Regions from separate parts of the Lysinibacillus sp. fkY74-1 genome, predicted to be linked through region 3. Evidence: a T-box and tRNA genes for the amino acid it is inferred to sense, from the RefSeq annotation. Region 3 holds a T-box; the other regions hold tRNA genes.
The links. The T-box of region 3 lies ahead of metG (methionine--tRNA ligase). A T-box ahead of a tRNA ligase gene usually reads a tRNA of that ligase, here a tRNA-Met.
Positions count from the first base shown of each region.

Region 1 (4,631 bases), 690 kb from region 3:
AAATGGCTCTTAATGAGGGGGATTTTTATTGGATTGCCGATATGCTTGCGCCTAGTAGTTCTGCTTATAAAGAACTAGAAAAATATATTAATGAGATTGCGTATCAAGGCAACTACTTCTATTTTACAAACAATGAAGTACTTGATGTACAATATTCGAACGGCCAATACTATGTGGATATGAATAAAACCTTTGATTTCTATGATGCCCAAGGTAATTATCAATTTTACGATCGGTATAAGACGTATACTGTGATCACAGATGAATACGGTGCTTATAAAATTGCCACTATTAAAATTCACTAATATCATCTTTTTTTACAATGAAAGCCATCGAGAGTGAACTTCTCGATGGCTTTCGTCTAAATTACTATTGATATTTTCCATGCCACACTATTTGTCGATAATTTTCTTTATCCGTGTCACCCTCTGTATTAATTAATAATACTCTCGAAGCGCTATTTAACTGTAACGTATCTTTTAATTGTCTATAACGATTATTTGTCATGATTTCATAAAAACAACCAAATGGAGCTGCTCCCGATTCTCCTGCTACAATGCGTGTATCTGTGTTCAATGGATTACCAAGGATACGCATTCCTGTTGCTGCTACTTCTTCCCCGCAACTAATGCTTACTTTCGTATAGGCATTTAACAGTTGCCATGCCTGAGGATTCGGTTCGCCGCACGCAAGCCCTGCCATTATCGTTTGCATGTCGCCACCAACAGTTATAAATTCATTGGTTCCTGCTTTAAAGCTTTCATAATAACAATTAGCTACATGTGGCTCTACTAAAACAATAGTAATTTCATGCTCATAGTATTGTCTTAAAAAGGCAACGACTGCTGCTGCAAAAGACCCTACTCCGGCTTGTAAAAACACATGGGTTGGAGCTTGTTCTATCTCTTCAACAACCTCTTGTATTAGAGTTGTATAGCCCTGCATAATCCATAATGGGATTTCCTCATAGCCATCCCACATTGTATCCTGAATTAAAACCCAACCATGTTCTTTAGCAAGGTGTGAAGTATAACGAACCGTATCATCATAATTCATTGCCGTAATTTCAGCATGGGCTCCCTCATTTATAATGTTTTGTAATCGTTCCTTGGCGCTACCAGCAGGCATATAGATTCGTGCTTGAAAACCTAGCTCTCGAGCTGCCCAAGCTACCCCACGACCATGGTTCCCATCTGTTGTTGAAATAAAGGTTAACTCTCCCAACTGATCTTTTATTTTGGATGACTTTAATTGTTCAAATGAAAGATCTTCAATATCTTTATTGAGCAGATTGGCAACATATTGTGCGATAGCATAAACGCCTCCTAGTACTTTAAAGGCATTCAAACCAAATCGAAACGATTCATCTTTTATCCAGATTTTTTCTACATCTAAATAAGAAGCTAATGATGCTAAATGATGGAGTGGTGTCTTTTCAAACTTCTCATATGTACGTTGGAATTGACTAACTTTCTTTACTTGTTCAAGTGTAAAATTCGAAAGTAAGGCTGTTATTTGTCCGTCATTATCTTGGCCTACATCATGTTGATTAGGAATCCATTTTAATTTTTCTCTCATATCTCTCCCCCTCTCTCCACATCTTAGTCTATTTCTCTAAAAAATACAAAATGCTCTTACTATCTAACGTAGGAAATAAAAAAACTATACACTCACCTTATTTCCATGAATGTATAGCTTATCCATTAATTATTTCGCAAAGATTTCTTCTACTTGATCTAGCATAATAGCAGCAGCTAAAATTCCTCCAGCTGTACTCCAAATGACATCATCTACTTTATGTGCATTGCCTTTTTGTACAGCAGAAAGGTTTTTCCAAAGAGGATCTCTGTCCACTCTTGTTCAGTTGCTAATGCTGAATCATCACCTATTGGCATGTATGTGAAGAAGAAAATAACATTCCCATCCATTTGGGGGATTACTTCTTTCCCTACCTCTACTGCTAAGTTTTCTAGCTTTTCAGTTCATAAAAAAAGTGCAGTAGATGTAAATTCATCTACTGCACTTAGTATGACCCGTACGGGATTCGAACCCGTGTTACCGCCGTGAAAGGGCGGTGTCTTAACCACTTGACCAACGGGCCGATGGCGGAGAAGGAGGGATTTGAACCCTCGCGCCGGTTACCCGACCTACACCCTTAGCAGGGGCGCCTCTTCAGCCTCTTGAGTACTTCCCCATAAAAAAATGGCTCCGAAGGCAGGACTCGAACCTGCGACAACCTGATTAACAGTCAGGTGCTACTACCAACTGAGCTACTTCGGAATATTGGTGGGCCTAAATGGACTCGAACCATCGACCTCACGCTTATCAGGCGTGCGCTCTAACCAGCTGAGCTATAGGCCCTTGGAGCGGGTGATGGGAATCGAACCCACGACATCAGCTTGGAAGGCTGAGGTTTTACCATTAAACTACACCCGCATAAATGGTGGGTCAGGACGGAATCGAACCGCCGACACTTAGAGCTTCAATCTAATGCTCTACCAACTGAGCTACTGACCCATTTCGTCCATGCTAAGCTTGCTCACTCTTTGCTTATCACGTCTATCAATAAATAATGGCGGTCCCGACCGGGATCGAACCGGCGATCTCCTGCGTGACAGGCAGGCATGTTAACCGCTACACCACGGGACCATTTGGTTGCGGGGGCCGGATTTGAACCAACGACCTTCGGGTTATGAGCCCGACGAGCTACCACTGCTCCACCCCGCGATAATCATATTGTCTTTTCGAGTTTTTAAAGCACCATTCATTCATAGAAACTGGAGGAGGTAGAGGGATTCGAACCCCCGCGCGGTGTTACCCGCCTGTCGGTTTTCAAGACCGATCCCTTCAGCCAGACTTGGGTATACCTCCGTAACAATATATAAATGGTGGACCTTGCAGGACTCGAACCTGCGACCGGACGGTTATGAGCCGTCTGCTCTAACCAACTGAGCTAAAGGTCCTTTAAGATGGCGGCAGAGGGGATCGAACCCCCGACCTTACGGGTATGAACCGTACGCTCTAGCCAGCTGAGCTACGCCGCCAGGATCTTTATACTGGTTATTTTACTATGGTGGAGCCTAGCGGGATCGAACCGCTGACCTCCTGCGTGCAAGGCAGGCGCTCTCCCAGCTGAGCTAAGGCCCCATAATATTTTTTGGAAATGGTCGGGAAGACAGGATTCGAACCTGCGACCCCTTGGTCCCAAACCAAGTGCTCTACCAAGCTGAGCTACTTCCCGTTGTTCTTATGGCGCGCCCGACAGGAGTCGAACCCATAACCTTCTGATCCGTAGTCAGACGCTCTATCCAATTGAGCTACGGGCGCATATAAAATGGTGCCGAGGACCGGAATCGAACCGGTACGGTAGTCACCTACCGCAGGATTTTAAGTCCTGTGCGTCTGCCAGTTCCGCCACCCCGGCACATTTGGAGCGGAAGACGAGGTTCGAACTCGCGACCCCCACCTTGGCAAGGTGGTGTTCTACCACTGAACTACTTCCGCATGTGCATAAGTTTTTTTATCTGGCATATTGAAAAATGGTGCGGGTGAAGGGAGTCGAACCCCCACGCCTTGCGGCGCTAGATCCTAAGTCTAGTGCGTCTGCCAATTCCGCCACACCCGCTTAATATGGTTGGTACTTAAATGGTGAGCCATGAAGGACTCGAACCTTCGACCCTCTGATTAAAAGTCAGATGCTCTACCAACTGAGCTAATGGCTCAAAAAATGGTGCCGGCTATAGGAATCGAACCCACGACCTACTGATTACAAGTCAGTTGCTCTACCTGCTGAGCTAAACCGGCGAATGGTGGAGGATGACGGGCTCGAACCGCCGACCCTCTGCTTGTAAGGCAGATGCTCTCCCAGCTGAGCTAATCCTCCTGGGTATTATGCCTAGCGACGTCCTACTCTCACAGGGGGAAGCCCCCAACTACCATCGGCGCTAAAGAGCTTAACTTCCGTGTTCGGTATGGGAACGGGTGTGACCTCTTTGCCATCATCACTAGACTGTTTTATTATGTATCTTGTTTTGAAGTTGTTTACCTGTCCTTCAAGACAAGAATTATTGTATAACGTTTTCTCATATTGTGCAATACTTTTTTATAAAAAAAAGAAATTATTACTTTTAAAAGATATTTTTGTTAAGTAAGAGAAAATATTGCCCTGCAAAATATTATAGCAATAGTTGTTTCAAAAGAAAACAATTATTTTTCATCTATATATTTTCAGCTTATTATCTAACTTAAAACTTGCTACTAAATAGTAGCAAGTTCCCTAGTCAATCTATCAATTTCTTTAAATGTTGTTGAATCTCCGAAAGATATTCTAAAGAATCGGCGAGCCGCTTCGATTGAATAATTCATCGATAAAATGGCTTTTGTTCCGGATTCGCTATGAATATCACACGCACTTCCTGTTGATATACTAATCCCTGCCTCGTTTAATTTTAATAATACATACTGCCCCTCCACTTTACTCATCATAACACCACAAATATTCGGCAATTGCTGCTTACACTCTATTAGTTGGCCTGTTTTAGGTAGGCGACTTTTAAAATATCTTCTTAATTCCTCGTAATGCTGTCTTTCATAATTATTATTTTCAACCGCTGCCGCAAAGGAAACAATTG
Region 1 is NZ_CP170173.1:3,564,101-3,568,731, forward strand. It holds gene ACE1MS_RS17430 (trypsin-like peptidase domain-containing protein) at 1-305, shown strand, start outside; gene ACE1MS_RS17435 (diaminopropionate ammonia-lyase) at 370-1,578, opposite strand; partial or broken gene ACE1MS_RS17440 (iron siderophore-binding protein) at 1,708-1,976, opposite strand; tRNA gene ACE1MS_RS17445 (tRNA-Glu) at 2,030-2,101, opposite strand; tRNA gene ACE1MS_RS17450 (tRNA-Ser) at 2,104-2,194, opposite strand; tRNA gene ACE1MS_RS17455 (tRNA-Asn) at 2,204-2,280, opposite strand; tRNA gene ACE1MS_RS17460 (tRNA-Ile) at 2,285-2,361, opposite strand; tRNA gene ACE1MS_RS17465 (tRNA-Gly) at 2,363-2,436, opposite strand; tRNA gene ACE1MS_RS17470 (tRNA-Phe) at 2,442-2,517, opposite strand; tRNA gene ACE1MS_RS17475 (tRNA-Asp) at 2,574-2,649, opposite strand; tRNA gene ACE1MS_RS17480 (tRNA-Met) at 2,653-2,727, opposite strand; tRNA gene ACE1MS_RS17485 (tRNA-Ser) at 2,779-2,871, opposite strand; tRNA gene ACE1MS_RS17490 (tRNA-Ile) at 2,887-2,963, opposite strand; tRNA gene ACE1MS_RS17495 (tRNA-Met) at 2,971-3,044, opposite strand; tRNA gene ACE1MS_RS17500 (tRNA-Ala) at 3,072-3,147, opposite strand; tRNA gene ACE1MS_RS17505 (tRNA-Pro) at 3,165-3,241, opposite strand; tRNA gene ACE1MS_RS17510 (tRNA-Arg) at 3,251-3,327, opposite strand; tRNA gene ACE1MS_RS17515 (tRNA-Leu) at 3,336-3,424, opposite strand; tRNA gene ACE1MS_RS17520 (tRNA-Gly) at 3,430-3,504, opposite strand; tRNA gene ACE1MS_RS17525 (tRNA-Leu) at 3,541-3,625, opposite strand; tRNA gene ACE1MS_RS17530 (tRNA-Lys) at 3,647-3,722, opposite strand; tRNA gene ACE1MS_RS17535 (tRNA-Thr) at 3,729-3,804, opposite strand; tRNA gene ACE1MS_RS17540 (tRNA-Val) at 3,808-3,883, opposite strand; rRNA gene rrf (5S ribosomal RNA) at 3,894-4,009, opposite strand; gene ACE1MS_RS17550 (cysteine desulfurase family protein) at 4,258-4,631, opposite strand, start outside.
Region 1: it has a tRNA-Met gene. The T-box ahead of metG (methionine--tRNA ligase) is inferred to sense a tRNA for this amino acid. The anticodon was not compared.

Region 2 (4,631 bases), 680 kb from region 3:
GGACGCAGTAGGATAGGGTAAGCGCGCTGTTGGTTATGCGCGTCCAAGCAGTAAGGCGTGTGTGTAGGCAAATCCGCACACTGTAACGTTGAGCTGTGATGGCGAGTCCGTATGGACGAAGTTCCTGATTTCACACTGCCAAGAAAAGCCTCTATCGAGGTGAGAGGTGCCCGTACCGCAAACCGACACAGGTAGTCGAGGAGAGAATCCTAAGGTGTGCGAGAGAACTCTCGTTAAGGAACTCGGCAAAATGACCCCGTAACTTCGGGAGAAGGGGTGCTCTTGAGCGTGCAAGCGCATGAGAGCCGCAGTGAATAGGCCCAGGCGACTGTTTAGCAAAAACACAGGTCTCTGCAAAACCGTAAGGTGACGTATAGGGGCTGACGCCTGCCCGGTGCTGGAAGGTTAAGAGGAGTGGTTAGCGCAAGCGAAGCTGCGAATTGAAGCCCCAGTAAACGGCGGCCGTAACTATAACGGTCCTAAGGTAGCGAAATTCCTTGTCGGGTAAGTTCCGACCCGCACGAAAGGCGTAACGATCTGGGCACTGTCTCAACGAGAGACTCGGTGAAATTATAGTACCTGTGAAGATGCAGGTTACCCGCGACAGGACGGAAAGACCCCGTGGAGCTTTACTGTAGCCTGATATTGAATTTTGGTACAACTTGTACAGGATAGGTAGGAGCCAGAGATCTCGGAGCGCCAGCTTCGAAGGAGGCGTCGGTGGGATACTACCCTGGTTGTATTGAAATTCTAACCCATGCCCCTTAGCGGGGCAGGAGACAGTGTCAGGCGGACAGTTTGACTGGGGCGGTCGCCTCCTAAAAGGTAACGGAGGCGCCCAAAGGTTCCCTCAGAATGGTTGGAAATCATTCGTAGAGTGTAAAGGCACAAGGGAGCTTGACTGCGAGACCTACAAGTCGAGCAGGGTCGAAAGACGGGCTTAGTGATCCGGTGGTTCCGCATGGAAGGGCCATCGCTCAACGGATAAAAGCTACCCCGGGGATAACAGGCTTATCTCCCCCAAGAGTCCACATCGACGGGGAGGTTTGGCACCTCGATGTCGGCTCATCGCATCCTGGGGCTGTAGTCGGTCCCAAGGGTTGGGCTGTTCGCCCATTAAAGCGGTACGCGAGCTGGGTTCAGAACGTCGTGAGACAGTTCGGTCCCTATCCGTCGTGGGCGTAGGAAATTTGAGAGGAGCTGTCCTTAGTACGAGAGGACCGGGATGGACACACCGCTGGTGTACCAGTTGTCTTGCCAAAGGCATCGCTGGGTAGCTATGTGTGGACGGGATAAGTGCTGAAAGCATCTAAGCATGAAGCCCCCCTCAAGATGAGATTTCCCATTACGCAAGTAAGTAAGATCCCTCAAAGACGATGAGGTAGATAGGTTCGAGGTGGAAGTGTGGTGACACATGGAGCTGACGAATACTAATCGATCGAGGACTTAACCAAAAAGTTTGAAGCATTCAATGAACCGTTTATCCAGTTTTGAAAGAATAATTTCTTTTATAAAGGGTTTCAAGATACGAGTAGTTCGAGGAAGCAATGGAGAGAGGGAAGGAGCGTACTCAAGTACGTGACTGACTGAACGACAGAAGCTGACGAAGAAATGCGATGTATATTGAAAGCCGAACATAGTCTAGTGATGATGGCAAAGAGGTCACACCCGTTCCCATACCGAACACGGAAGTTAAGCTCTTTAGCGCCGATGGTAGTTGGGGGCTTCCCCCTGTGAGAGTAGGACGTCGCTAGGCATAATACCCAGGAGGATTAGCTCAGCTGGGAGAGCATCTGCCTTACAAGCAGAGGGTCGGCGGTTCGAGCCCGTCATCCTCCACCATTCGCCGGTTTAGCTCAGCAGGTAGAGCAACTGACTTGTAATCAGTAGGTCGTGGGTTCGATTCCTATAGCCGGCACCATTTTTTGAGCCATTAGCTCAGTTGGTAGAGCATCTGACTTTTAATCAGAGGGTCGAAGGTTCGAGTCCTTCATGGCTCACCATTTAAGTACCAACCATATTAAGCGGGTGTGGCGGAATTGGCAGACGCACTAGACTTAGGATCTAGCGCCGCAAGGCGTGGGGGTTCGACTCCCTTCACCCGCACCATTTTTCAATATGCCAGATAAAAAAACTTATGCACATGCGGAAGTAGTTCAGTGGTAGAACACCACCTTGCCAAGGTGGGGGTCGCGAGTTCGAACCTCGTCTTCCGCTCCAAATGTGCCGGGGTGGCGGAACTGGCAGACGCACAGGACTTAAAATCCTGCGGTAGGTGACTACCGTACCGGTTCGATTCCGGTCCTCGGCACCATTTTATATGCGCCCGTAGCTCAATTGGATAGAGCGTCTGACTACGGATCAGAAGGTTATGGGTTCGACTCCTGTCGGGCGCGCCATAAGAACAACGGGAAGTAGCTCAGCTTGGTAGAGCACTTGGTTTGGGACCAAGGGGTCGCAGGTTCGAATCCTGTCTTCCCGACCATTTCCAAAAAATATTATGGGGCCTTAGCTCAGCTGGGAGAGCGCCTGCCTTGCACGCAGGAGGTCAGCGGTTCGATCCCGCTAGGCTCCACCATAGTAAAATAACCAGTATAAAGATCCTGGCGGCGTAGCTCAGCTGGCTAGAGCGTACGGTTCATACCCGTAAGGTCGGGGGTTCGATCCCCTCTGCCGCCATCTTAAAGGACCTTTAGCTCAGTTGGTTAGAGCAGACGGCTCATAACCGTCCGGTCGCAGGTTCGAGTCCTGCAAGGTCCACCATTTATATATTGTTACGGAGGTATACCCAAGTCTGGCTGAAGGGATCGGTCTTGAAAACCGACAGGCGGGTAACACCGCGCGGGGGTTCGAATCCCTCTACCTCCTCCAGTTTCTATGAATGAATGGTGCTTTAAAAACTCGAAAAGACAATATGATTATCGCGGGGTGGAGCAGTGGTAGCTCGTCGGGCTCATAACCCGAAGGTCGTTGGTTCAAATCCGGCCCCCGCAACCAAATGGTCCCGTGGTGTAGCGGTTAACATGCCTGCCTGTCACGCAGGAGATCGCCGGTTCGATCCCGGTCGGGACCGCCATTATTTATTGATAGACGTGATAAGCAAAGAGTGAGCAAGCTTAGCATGGACGAAATGGGTCAGTAGCTCAGTTGGTAGAGCATTAGATTGAAGCTCTAAGTGTCGGCGGTTCGATTCCGTCCTGACCCACCATTTATGCGGGTGTAGTTTAATGGTAAAACCTCAGCCTTCCAAGCTGATGTCGTGAGTTCGATTCTCATCACCCGCTCCAAGGGCCTATAGCTCAGCTGGTTAGAGCGCACGCCTGATAAGCGTGAGGTCGATGGTTCGAGTCCATTTAGGCCCATTATTATTCCGAAGTAGCTCAGTTGGTAGTAGCACCTGACTGTTAATCAGGTTGTCGCAGGTTCGAGTCCTGCCTTCGGAGCCATTTTTTTATGGGGAAGTACTCAAGAGGCTGAAGAGGCGCCCCTGCTAAGGGTGTAGGTCGGGTAACCGGCGCGAGGGTTCAAATCCCTCCTTCTCCGCCATTGGCCCGTTGGTCAAGTGGTTAAGACACCGCCCTTTCACGGCGGTAACACGGGTTCGAATCCCGTACGGGTCATATAAAAAACAGTAGATGCACTAGCGTCTACTGTTTTTTTATAGAAAAATAATGTTAGATAATCGATTTACTCTTGATTCATTGCATGTTCATCCATATAAACTACTTCCCAAATATGTCCATCTAAATCTTGAAAACCCCAGCCATACATAAATCCATGATCTTGTGGATCACTATAAGGTTTTCCCCCGGAGGCAAGTGCCTTATTTACTAGCTGATCTACTTGCTCGCGATTATCTGCAGATAGACATAAAATTGCTTCTGCAGAAACAGTAGTATCCGTAATTTTCTTGTTAGTAAATCCTTTGAAACGATCTTCGACCATTAGTAAAGCAAAAATATTCTCACTAATAATCATTGAGGCAGTCGTTTCGTCACTGAATTGTTGATTGAACTCAAAACCTAACTTCTGAAAAAACGACGTGGATTTGTTTAAATTTTTTACTGGTAAATTAATGAAAATATTTTTTGATTGAAAAGACATTTCTTATCACCTCCAAATCGACATTATCATAAAGAATAAATTGCTGTCAATTTCAGGAGGTAACCTGGATACTTAATTCTATACAAGTAAAAAGCAGAAATATTGTTATTTTACAACATCAACATCTCTGCTTTAATATCCTGATTTATCTTCTTGCTAACATTCTTTCCAACGAACTAAGAGCTTCCTTGCTAGTATGATCATCAACTTGTATACGGTTATGCGGTTGACCGTGATCAATACTTTCAAGGCACCACAGCAAATGGGGAAGATCAATGCGATTCATCGTTAAGCAAGGACAAAAGTTTTCATTTAAAGAGATAATTTGCTTATCTGGATGCTGCTTTATAATACGATTGACCAGATTCATTTCTGTCCCTATTGCCCATGCAGACCCACTAGGTGCTTGATTAATTGTATCAATAATGTACTTAGTTGAGCCAGCATCATCAGCCGCGTCTACAACCTCTCGACTACATTCAGGATGAACAATAATTCTCATGGATGGATATTCCTTACGAACAGTC
Region 2 is NZ_CP170173.1:3,572,641-3,577,271, reverse strand. It holds rRNA gene ACE1MS_RS17680 (23S ribosomal RNA) at 1-1,454, shown strand, start outside; rRNA gene rrf (5S ribosomal RNA) at 1,641-1,756, shown strand; tRNA gene ACE1MS_RS17670 (tRNA-Val) at 1,767-1,842, shown strand; tRNA gene ACE1MS_RS17665 (tRNA-Thr) at 1,846-1,921, shown strand; tRNA gene ACE1MS_RS17660 (tRNA-Lys) at 1,928-2,003, shown strand; tRNA gene ACE1MS_RS17655 (tRNA-Leu) at 2,025-2,109, shown strand; tRNA gene ACE1MS_RS17650 (tRNA-Gly) at 2,146-2,220, shown strand; tRNA gene ACE1MS_RS17645 (tRNA-Leu) at 2,226-2,314, shown strand; tRNA gene ACE1MS_RS17640 (tRNA-Arg) at 2,323-2,399, shown strand; tRNA gene ACE1MS_RS17635 (tRNA-Pro) at 2,409-2,485, shown strand; tRNA gene ACE1MS_RS17630 (tRNA-Ala) at 2,503-2,578, shown strand; tRNA gene ACE1MS_RS17625 (tRNA-Met) at 2,606-2,679, shown strand; tRNA gene ACE1MS_RS17620 (tRNA-Ile) at 2,687-2,763, shown strand; tRNA gene ACE1MS_RS17615 (tRNA-Ser) at 2,779-2,871, shown strand; tRNA gene ACE1MS_RS17610 (tRNA-Met) at 2,923-2,997, shown strand; tRNA gene ACE1MS_RS17605 (tRNA-Asp) at 3,001-3,076, shown strand; tRNA gene ACE1MS_RS17600 (tRNA-Phe) at 3,133-3,208, shown strand; tRNA gene ACE1MS_RS17595 (tRNA-Gly) at 3,214-3,287, shown strand; tRNA gene ACE1MS_RS17590 (tRNA-Ile) at 3,289-3,362, shown strand; tRNA gene ACE1MS_RS17585 (tRNA-Asn) at 3,370-3,446, shown strand; tRNA gene ACE1MS_RS17580 (tRNA-Ser) at 3,456-3,546, shown strand; tRNA gene ACE1MS_RS17575 (tRNA-Glu) at 3,549-3,620, shown strand; gene ACE1MS_RS17570 (VOC family protein) at 3,688-4,104, opposite strand; gene nadA (quinolinate synthase NadA) at 4,250-4,631, opposite strand, start outside.
Region 2: it has a tRNA-Met gene. The T-box ahead of metG (methionine--tRNA ligase) is inferred to sense a tRNA for this amino acid. The anticodon was not compared.

Region 3 (4,631 bases):
TTTTAATGTCCCATCCCATTACATTTTCTGAATTAGGCATCCATTTAGAGCCTGTCGCTAGAATAGCTGGTGATGGTTTTTTTGTATCAATCATGATTTCATCGCCACACACGAGCATACAGGCAGCACCGTCAGCAAAAAGCGAAGCCCCAATTAAATTACTTTTAGAAAAATCGTTTGGCTGAAATGTGAGGCTACATAATTCAACACAAACAACAAGCACCTTTGCATTTGGGTGTGCTTTACAAAAATCAAAGGCTCTGCTAACACCCGCTGCTCCTCCCGCACAGCCTAAGCCCCATAATGGAATACGTCTTAATCGATCGGAAAAAGTAAGCTTGTTCATAATACGAGCATCAATGCTAGGTGTTGAAATTCCCGTACTACTAACAAATATGATGGCATCGATTTCTTCAGGAGAAATGGGTGAATGTAAGAAGGCTTCATTTTGTAAGCATGCCTGAATGACGCTTACGCTGTATTGTGTAGCTAGTTCAATATATAAATTATTTCGCTCCTCAAATGAGTGATTTGTACGATGCCACTCAGGTGGTACACAAAAATGACGTGTTTCAATTCCACCATTTTCGAAAACCTTTAGATAGCGTTCTAATTTTGGGATTTTTTCGTAGAAAAGCTCTTTTGTTAGTTCCTCTGCATTTGATTGCTGTAATGTGTAAGGTGGTTGATGTGTGCTAATAGAAATGATTTTAGGCAATTCAACATCTCCTCGCATTTATTGGTCTTGTACATTCTATGCGTTGAGGAAGTAGATACATGCTTATAATATTGTATTTGACAATTTCTAAAATTTTGTATATATTGGTAACAACTAAATGGAAAGTAGGTGATGTGACATGATGAATAAATCTATTTTTAGCGAACTGCAATTCGGTTTGTTTCATTTCACACGCCTAATATATACAAAGAGACGTCGTGCATAGCTCGATGTACTTGTATATCCTTTAAACGTGCGTGTGAAACCTTGTAACTGCCGAATTATGCAGGTACAAGGTTTTTTTATCGTGGTTCAAATTTGCTGAATCAAGATAATTGCTTCTTGTGGAAGTCTGCACAGAAGCCTCATAGAAACGCATATTTAGGAGGAAATTAATTTGAATTTAACAACATTAGGTTTTACAAAATATTTTGAAGAGCAAATATTAGAAATGAAAAAACAATCTAAGTTTAAAAATTGTGTGCCTGCGAGGGTCACTTTAGAGCATAAGCATTCCTATCGAGTGTTAGCTCAAGAAGGGGAATGGCTTGCAACAATCGCTGGTCATTATGCCTATACATCTTTAGCTCGTGAAGACTATCCGGCAGTGGGCGATTGGGTGCTGGTAGAGAAAATGCCTGGTGAGGAACGAGCAATTATTCATCAGTTATTCAAACGAAAATCTGTCTTTTCGCGAAAAGTTGCTGGTCTAGAGATACAGGAACAGATTGTTGCATCGAATGTGGATATTGTGTTATTAGTCATGAGCTTGAATGCTGATTTTAATATTCGCCGTTTGGAACGATATTTAGTAGCTGCCTGGGATTCAGGTGCAAAGCCCATTATTGTTCTTACAAAGGCAGATTTATGCGAGGATGAATCAAGCTTAGTAAAAGAAGTTGAGTCAGTAGCATTGGGTGTAGATATTTTCGTAACGAGTGCTATTTCTGGAGAAGGCTTAACGGAAATTCAGGCCTTATTTACTGAAGGGGTCACTGGAGCATTGCTGGGCTCCTCCGGTGCAGGAAAATCTACATTGACGAATGCTCTGTGTGGCGAAATGCTGATGAAGGTATCAGACATTCGTGAAGACGATGCAAAAGGACGTCATACAACGACCCATAGAGAGCTAGTGATATTACCCTCAGGTGGCTGTTTAATTGATACGCCCGGAATGCGTGAGCTACAGTTATGGAATCAAGGTGATAGTTTATCATCCAGCTTTCAAGATGTTGAGGAATTAGCAAAAGCTTGCCGTTATCGTGATTGTACCCATCAAAAAGAGCCGCATTGTGCAGTGCGAAAAGCTATTGCTGATGGTGAACTTGATCAAAATCGTTTGCAAAGCTATTTTAAGCTACAAAGAGAATTAGCTTACATGGAACGTAAAACAAATGTCCAGGCAAAGCTCGAGGAGCAACGTAAGTGGAAGCAAATTTCTAAAGGTGTTAAAAAGGGAAAAAACAAATAGGAGCACACATATGACAGTACAAAGCATAAATCATCTACTCTTTTCAGTGTCTGATCTAGAGAAATCCATTGCATTTTATGAAAATGTTTTCGGTGCTAAGTTACTTGTAAAGGGAAACAGCACAGCCTATTTTGATGTAAATGGGCTGTGGCTTGCCCTCAATGTTGAAAAAGATATACCGCGCAATGACATTCAATATTCCTATACACATATCGCTTTCACGATCTCTGAGGATGAGTTCGATAAAATGTATGATAAATTAGTACAATTGAAGGTTCTTATTTTAGATGGCCGACAAAGAGATGAAAGAGATAAAAAATCAATTTATTTTACCGATCCTGATGGACATAAGTTTGAATTTCATACGGGGACTTTACAAGATCGTTTGGATTATTATAAGAAGGAGAAGTTACATATGGAGTTTTTTAATCATTAAGCAAGGAGTGATTTTATGACGAAAGCTTTTATTTTTGATATGGATGGCACTTTATTTCAAACAAATCTTATTTTAGAACCTGCGCTAGATGCCACATTTGATGTGTTGCGTACAAAGGGCTTATGGCAGGGAGAAACACCCATTGAAAAATACCGTGAAATTATGGGTGTTCCTCTACCGGTAGTATGGGAGACCTTATGTCCAATGCATTCAGTAGACATACGTGAGGAGAGCAATGTGCTCTTTCATGTAAAGTTGACGGAGCAAATCCGTAGTCGTAAAGGTGCGCTTTATCCACATGCTGAGCAAACTCTTGCCACATTGTCAAAAAGCTATCCGTTATACATAGCGAGTAATGGACAGGTTGACTATTTACAGGCAATTGTAGAAACCTATCAATTAGAGCGATTTATAAAGGGGACTTACAGCATTCAATCCATTGCTAGCGGTCATAAATCAGACTTAGTGAAAAAAGTAATGCAAGACAATGGAATTCAGGACGGGGCGGTAGTTGGTGATCGTTCTTCCGATATTCAAGCTGCCAGCGATAACGCGCTACTTTCAATAGGTGTTCGCTTTGACTTTGCTCAGGACCATGAATTGCAACAGGCACATATTGTGATAGATGATTTAACGGAGTTACTAAACATAGAGTTAGGCTAATTATGATAAATCCATTAACATTAGGTGAGCCTATTCGAAAAAATGGAAGCGACTTAACGACAATTATTGCATTTCATCGTAATAAAGCGTAGAATAGTGCCAATCCTATAGATAAAGCATTGAAAAGGAAAAGTAGATAGGAATAGCATTTTGTAGAGAGCCTCTGTTGCTGGAAATGAGGTAAATGAATCCTTTTGAAAATGACCTTTGAGCTTCGTACCGAAAGCTTATAGCAAGTAGATTACGACGAGATGGGCACTCGTTACAACAGCGGCAGTATCTCTTACTTTAAAAAAAGACGTACTGAATAAGGCAAATAGTGTGAGCTATTTGTAAATATAGGTGGTAACACGGGTAGACTCGTCCTAATCAGATTTGATTAGGGCGATTTTTTTTACCATTTTTAATGAGAGGGGAGCAATTTAGAATGACTATCGTTATTGGAGGCGCTTGGCCGTATGCAAATGGCTCTTTGCATTTAGGACATGTAGCCGCATTATTACCAGGTGATATTTTGGCCAGATATTACCGGCAAAAAGGTGAACAAGTATTATACGTATCGGGTAGTGACTGTAATGGTACACCAATTTCTATTCGTGCAGCTCAGGAAAACACAACAACCGAGGCGATTGCTAATCATTATCATGAAGAATTTAAAAAATGTTTTAATAAGCTAGGATTTACTTATGATTTATACACAAGAACGGATGCAGAGCACCATCATGAATCCGTTAAGGGCTTATTTTTACAGCTACTTGCCAACCACTTTTTATATAAAAAGAAAATTGAACAGGCTTACTGTGAGACAGATCAGCAATTTTTGCCAGATCGATTTGTAGAGGGTATATGCCCAAATTGTGGTGCAAAGGCGAGAGGAGATCAATGTGATAACTGCTCGGAAATTTTAGACCCACTAGATTTAATCGATAAGAGCTGTAAAATATGTGGGAATGAGCCAGTAATTCGAGAGACAGAACATTTTTATTTTACCTTTAGTCAATTTCAAGGGAAATTAGAGTCCTTCTTATCCGAGGCAAAGGCAGAGAAACGTTGGAGGGATAATGCATTAGGATTGACAGAGCGCTACTTAGCAGAGGGCGTTCCTGACCGAGCAGTAACGAGAGATTTACCAAATGGAATAGATGTTCCGGTTCCTGGCTTTGATGGTAAGAAAATATATGTGTGGATTGAAGCAGTGGCGGGGTATTTAACTGCTAGCCTAGAATGGGCAAAGCAACATCATATGGCGATTGAAGACTTATGGAATGAAGAAACGATTTCGTATTATGTCCATGGTAAGGATAATATTCCATTCCACACAGTTATTTGGCCAGCTATTTTGA
Region 3 is NZ_CP170173.1:4,254,134-4,258,764, reverse strand. It holds gene ACE1MS_RS21035 (type III polyketide synthase) at 1-718, opposite strand, end outside; gene rsgA (ribosome small subunit-dependent GTPase A) at 1,110-2,189, shown strand; gene fosM (FosM family fosfomycin resistance protein) at 2,200-2,625, shown strand; gene ACE1MS_RS21020 (HAD-IA family hydrolase) at 2,641-3,288, shown strand; T-box leader at 3,399-3,659, shown strand; gene metG (methionine--tRNA ligase) at 3,716-4,631, shown strand, end outside.